2 regions of the Photobacterium leiognathi genome follow, and region 1 is predicted to be linked to the other one. Evidence: predicted binding sites of a transcription regulator. Region 1 holds the regulator's gene; the other holds the start of a gene.

Region 1 (3,437 bases):
TTATTTATAAATAACGATAAATGAGAGCTGAAATTAATAAAGCGTTAAATAATTGACGTTATAAAAAACAATTTTAAATATTTATGTTTTAGCATTGATATAAAACAAGAAGTTATTAAATACTTTTAGTTGCAATATTTGGCAATTACGCATTAAGAGGTTTATGTATTAAAAGATATAAAATAGAGCAGAGTGAAGGGATTTATTTAGAATATATTTTTAACAGGTATACTTAGAAATAAAAGAATGAACATCTTTTATTTCTAAGTGAAGGCGAATTGTCGAAGAATGTATTTCTTAGGATAGGGCAGATAATAATTCGTTTCGACGTTGCTCAGGAATAACAGACCAATGCTGTCCACTAATTGCACCCTCAAGCGCCCATAGCAATTCAAGACTAAGCGGACTGTTTTGCGCTTTTTGTAGCGCTTGATATGCACCTAATGCACCAGCTGCTTGAAGTTGTTCGATAGTCTCTATGCCTGCTTTTTTAAGCATTCTTTCATTTGATAACCGTAGGTTTGGTAAGTCCTTTATACGGTCAGGTACACAACTCTCCTTTTCTTGCTTGTCTTTTTCTGCGGCTTCCAAGGAATACCTACCTTGTGCAACGATCTTTTCAGGTTCGTCCCACCAGTTATCTGGTATTGCGTAGTGCTTGGTTACAACAGGGAACCCACGTTTTTTGTAAACGTAAGGCTCCAAGCCAGCTTGTTTGAATTCCTTTTCGGTTTCAGCGTTTGCTCGTAAATGAAGTTTATCATTCACAACTAATGCAAACATTGTATCACCAGCAAAAATGCCAAAACCGCCAAACATCGACCGTGATTTTACAGATCCAAAATGGTCAAATAATTTTAATGAATCTTTTAATATTGGTTTATCCATGCTTCTACTCGGTGAAAAAAATATGAGTGTCACCTAAACATCAAGAGCGAGGAATTAGATTAATTAATCTTCACATTAGGCTTGTCAATATATTGTTAAAATAAATGTCATTATATTGGCGGCCTAATTATAATCCTTCGGTAACTCCGCTACCATGAATTAAAAAATTAATTTTTAGGCCGGAAGTTTTGCGTCTTAATCTTTCAATTAATTTGCCTGTTCGTGACTATATAAAGTTATATTAAATATTAGTTTTAATATTAAATCCAAGCTCTCAAAAGTGTGATATTGCTTCAGGTAATTGTTCTTATCTTATGGTGAGCATAAATCTTTTTTAAAAAAGTAAAAAAAAGCCAACAAGTTAAACTTATCGGCTTTTTCTAAACTTACCAAGGTCAATCTCGTTAGTTGAGATCTTTAACCGACTTTCTCGCAACAAGCTCTGGTGTCATTTCAAAAGTTTGACGAGCGTGATTCTTGTCTTTAACACGATCTAGCAAAATTTCCACTGCAGTTTTACCTAAACGACGCTTAGGCTGGTGGATTGTTGTTAGTGGCGGTGCAAAGTACGGTGCAAGGTCAATGTTGTCGTAACCAATGATAGAGATATCATCAGGAATACGTAGGCCTGCTTGCTCAAAGGTACTGATCATTGCCATTGCCATGATGTCGTTGAAACAGAAGATAGCAGTAGGGCGCTCTTTCATTGCAATGAACTTTTTCGCCGCTTCAACCGCTGATTCACACTCGAAGTCACCTTCAAGTAGCCAATCTTCATTAACGCTTAAGTCTGCTTCGGCCATTGCTTTACGGAAACCTTTTAGGCGCTCATGACAAGTAGACTTATCACCTTGACCTGATAGACAGCCAATTTTCTTATGGCCGTTATCGATAAAGTGTTTAGTCGCAATATAGCCGCCAGTTTCAGCGTTATCTTGAATATTGTCTGTATGTGGCTTATCTGGGCCCCAGTCCATGATAACCATTGGCAGATCGTTTTGACGCTCTAGTAGTTCAAGTAGCTTTTGATCAAGATCGCTACACATTACCAGTAGGCCATCAACACGCTTTTCTGCCAGCATGCGTAGGTAATCACGTTGTTTTTCAAGATTGCCTTCAGTGTTACATAGGATCAGGGTGTAACCTGCGCCGTAACAATACTCTTCAACGCCATGTACAACTTCAGCAAAAAATGGGTTGGTTGATTTTGTTACCAACATACCAATGGTACGAGTTGTATTACATTTTAAGCTTCGCGCTACAGCACTTGGTGCGTAGTTAAGCTCATCTACCGCAGCCAGCACTTTTTTCTGTGTTGCTTCTGCAACAAAGCGTGTTTTATTGATCACGTGTGACACAGTTGTGGTTGATACACCTGCCATACGTGCAACGTCTTTAATGGTTGCCATATTTATTCTTCTAATTATGGTCAGATAGAGATCTGACAAAAGGTTGTGGTACCCAATTGATTAATTACGTAGTAGATGGCTAGTTGAGAGACTAGTAGATATGAAATTCTTTAATTATTAACTACTTAATTATTCAATTTGGCACCGTTTTTATAGAGCACCGCTTATAAACAACTAAAGCCGCAATAAATGCGGCATCAGTGTATCGAAATCTTTATTACAACTTTTACATGTGTAATCGCTTGCGCTCACATTTTACTGTGTGTTTTGCGTTGTGCAATCTTTCTGTTCATCTTGAGTGAAATTATTGATGATAAGTTATAAAAATGCAGGTCGTTGTCACGCTTAATCCGATTTTTATCGCATCCTTACAGTATTAATAACTGACTGGTCATTAAAGAATAGGATGATTTGCTGACAAAATATAAGGGTAGTTTTCTATAGGGTGGGTATGCACAGTAACAGGCCAACCATACAGTGATTCTACGACTTCAGCAGTGAGTACTTGTGACGGTGTACCATCCGCTTTTATTTGCCCATCATTTAAGAAAATCATCCGATCTGTGTATTGCGCTGCAAGGTTTAAATCATGTAATACCACAATAACCGCAGCACCTTGCATTGCCATGTTCTTCGCTATTTGTAAGGTGTGATGTTGATGTGCTAGATCAAGGGCTGATGTTGGTTCATCCAGCATTAAAATACAGTGCTCACCAGCTTGGCTTAATTGGGTTAATACCCGAGCTAAATGGATTCGTTGTTTTTCACCGCCAGAAAGCGTCGGGTAAAGCCTATCTGCAAGGTTTTCGACATCCACATAATCCATTATCATCTGTGTCACAGACTTAAGCTGTGGTGACGTTAGTTGTAACGGGATTGCGCCTAACTCCACCACTTCTTTTGCTGTAAACGCAAAAGAAAGTGCACTGTGTTGCGGCAGTATGCCTAAATGTTTAGCCAGTGTAGCTCTGTCCCATGATGATAATGGTTGCCCGAAAAAAGAGACGTCTCCAGATTCAGGTGTTACTTCGCCACAGAGTACTTTTAATAAGGTACTTTTCCCTGCGCCATTGGGGCCTAAAAGGGCAGTGACTTCGCCTGAATGAATATCTAAATCTAGATCATCTAATAAGATTTTAT
Region 2 (3,437 bases), 1.1 Mb from region 1:
GATGCGTTGATCATGAATATTAGTGGTCGTGGTCATTAGTGAGTGTTCTCAAATAATTTTTATCGATTGGGAGCAGATATTCTGCTCCCGATGCTATGTATTACTTTCGTTAATTCTGGATAGCAGTATTAACGATTAACCCATACGGTAGTTTGGTGCTTCTTTAGTGATTGTCACATCATGTACGTGTGACTCTTTCATACCAGCACCTGTGATGCGTACAAATTCAGCTTTAGTACGAAGATCTTCAATAGTTGCAGAGCCTGTTAAGCCCATGCTTGAACGTAAACCACCCATTTGTTGGTGTACGATCTCTTTCATGTGACCTTTGTATGCCACACGACCTTCAATACCTTCTGGTACTAATTTGTCTGCTGCATTATCTGTTTGGAAGTAACGGTCAGAAGAACCTTTAGACATCGCACCTAGTGAGCCCATGCCACGGTAAGATTTGTATGCACGGCCTTGGTATAACTCAACTTCACCCGGTGCTTCTTCAGTACCCGCGAACATTGAGCCAACCATTACACATGATGCACCAGCAGCAATCGCTTTACACATATCACCAGAGAAACGGATACCGCCATCAGCGATAACAGGAATACCGTATTGATCAGCAACAGATGCTGCTTCTGAAATAGCTGTAATTTGTGGAACACCAACACCTGTCACGATACGTGTGGTACAAATTGAACCTGGGCCAATACCCACTTTCACTGCACTTACGCCAGCCTCAATCAGTGCACGTGCACCTTCAGCTGTTGCTACGTTACCGCCAACAATTGGAAGATTAGGGAATGCTGCACGCGTTTCACGAATACGTTGCAGAACGCCTTCAGAGTGACCGTGTGAAGAATCGATAAGCAGTACGTCAACACCCGCTTCAACCAGTGCTGCTACACGCTCTTCGTTACCCGCACCAGCACCAACTGCAGCACCAACACGTAGACGACCACGCTCATCTTTACATGCGTTTGGTTTACGTTCCGCTTTTTGGAAATCTTTTGCTGTGATCATGCCTTTTAGACGGAACTCATCATCAACAAGTAGCACTTTTTCAACGCGGTGTTGTTGCATGATAGCTTCAACTTCTTCACGTGATGCGCCTTCTTTTGCAGAAGCAAGTTTTGTTTTAGATGTCATTACATCTTCAACTTTCATTGAAAGGTCTGTAACAAAGCGAACATCACGACCAGTGATAATACCAACCAGTTCATTGTTATCAGTCACTACAGGGTAACCTGCGAAACCATTTTCTGCTGTTAGGCGTTTAACATCAGCAATCGTTGCTGTTGGCTTAACGGTTACAGGCTCTGAAACCACACCCGCTTCGAACTTCTTCACCATGCGAACTTGATTCGCTTGCTGTTCAATAGACATGTTCTTGTGAATGAAACCAATACCACCCTCTTGAGCAAGTGCAATTGCTAGGCGACCTTCAGTCACAGTATCCATTGACGCTGACACCATTGGGATATTTAGAGCAATATCTTTGGTCAGTTGAGTGCGCAGATCGGCAGTGTTAGGTAGAACGGTTGAATGGGCTGGAACCAGCAAAACATCATCGAAGGTTAAAGCTTCTTGTTTAATTCGTAACATTGCAATATCTCACACCGAATAGGTTTTAAAAGAAGGATAAAATATTGCGGTCGAATTATACGTACGAAGCAAACGTTTGGCTAGATTTTTTTTAATTTTTTTTCTTGACACTTTTTGATTGATAAGTAATATATTTCGGTTAACTATCCGGTGATGCGGTCAAGGAAATACGGCCAAGATCTGTCTATAGATCTGCCTGTGTGTTTTATGACTTAATCGGTTTTATTTTGACCGCCTGCCTTCTACTTTCTTCGATAGCAGGTACCATTCCCAGTGACCACTTTCTCTCCGCAAAGCCAAACTAATAGCCGTATTTACACCGTTTCTAGCCTTAATGCTCAGGTTCGTCTTATCCTTGAAAATGAAATGGGCGTGGTGTGGCTAATTGGTGAATTGTCTAATTTCTCTATGCCTGTTTCTGGCCATTGGTATTTCACGCTTAAAGATTCTCGCGCTCAAGTAAAGTGTGCAATGTTCAAAGGCAGTAACCGCCATGTCACTTTTAAACCCGGTAACGGTAATCAGGTTTTAGTCAAAGCACGCTTATCATTGTATGAACCTCGTGGTGATTACCAACTGATCATTGAAAGCATGCAACCTGAAGGTGATGGTCGTCTTCAACAGCAATTTGAACAGCTAAAAATGTCACTTGCAGCTGAAGGTTTATTTGCTCAATCGTTGAAAAAAGCACTGCCAGATCAACCTAAACGCGTAGGTATCATTACCTCAAAAACAGGTGCAGCACTACACGATATTTTGCATGTATTACAGCGCCGAGATCCGAGCCTACCCATTGTGATTTATCCAACCATGGTACAAGGTGAAGGTGCTGCGATATCTATTGCACAAGCGATTGGTCGCGCCAATGCGAGACAAGAATGTGATGTGTTGATTGTTGGTCGAGGTGGTGGTTCATTAGAAGATCTTTGGGCATTTAATGAAGAGATCGTCGCACGTACAATTGCAGCAAGCCAAATTCCGATTGTGAGTGCCGTTGGTCACGAAGTCGATGTGACAATCGCAGATTTTGTTGCCGATGTTCGCGCACCAACCCCCTCTGCTGCAGCTGAATTAATCAGTCGTGATATGACGCATCAAACACAACTGCTTGATCGTAAAAGGCAACAATTGCGTCATGCTATTACTGCTTATTTATCGCAGTCGCTACGTCAAACAACCCAGTTGCAACATCGTTTAGAACGTCAGCATCCGCAGCTTCGTCTTAATTTACAACAACAACATCTCGATGAAATAAGTCAGCGCTTAACCCAAGTAATGGCGAAAAAACTTCAAAAGCATCAACAACATGTTGAACATAACAACTATAAGCTTTCACTCTATTCTCCAGCATCATTAGTGAGAAACGCACAACGGAATTTAGAACGTAGCGAGCAGCGCCTTTATGATGCATTAGATAGAAAGCTGCTTAATGCTCGCCACAAATTAGCGGTTGCAGCAGAAAAATTGGAAACAGTTAGCCCACTAGCAACTCTGGCTCGTGGTTACTCTATTACTCGAAATGAGCAAGGTGATGTGCTCAGAAAAGCATCACAAGTAAAAGCTGGCGATACCTTGATCACAACAGTAACGGATGGTGAAATTCACTCAAGCGTGATCAAATAAATTACTCTCTTCAATAAATAAAAATGGCGCTCTATAAGCGCCATTTTTTACTATCATACTTGTTTAATTTAAGCTTGAGAGTTCATTCTAAACTGTACTTTTACCCGAGATTTAGATTTTAACTCATTGCAGTGATTACAAAAATAACTCGCAGAACCACAAGCTTGTAGCTTCTCTAATTGCTCATTACAGTCAGGGCAAAATACTGTTTTTTT

Evidence for each region. Region 1 encodes PurR, which represses purine synthesis genes. Its sites were predicted from a motif close to TNANGNAAACGTTTNCNTNA; they were not measured.
Region 2: a site for PurR is predicted at 1,664-1,683, ahead of guaB (IMP dehydrogenase). Genes of this name have one in related genera too.

What each region holds. Positions count from the first base shown of each region.
Region 1 covers NZ_CP131601.1:1,863,921-1,867,357, reverse strand. Annotated here, with positions in the region: gene Q7674_RS15630 (TfoX/Sxy family DNA transformation protein) at 298-888, opposite strand; cyclic di-GMP riboswitch class I at 1,025-1,115, opposite strand; gene purR (HTH-type transcriptional repressor PurR) at 1,293-2,297, opposite strand; gene Q7674_RS15620 (heme ABC transporter ATP-binding protein) at 2,692-3,437, opposite strand, start outside.
Region 2 covers NZ_CP131601.1:751,828-755,264, reverse strand. Annotated here, with positions in the region: gene guaA (glutamine-hydrolyzing GMP synthase) at 1-36, opposite strand, end outside; gene guaB (IMP dehydrogenase) at 136-1,599, opposite strand; gene xseA (exodeoxyribonuclease VII large subunit) at 1,873-3,222, shown strand; gene Q7674_RS10675 (zinc ribbon domain-containing protein) at 3,291-3,437, opposite strand, start outside.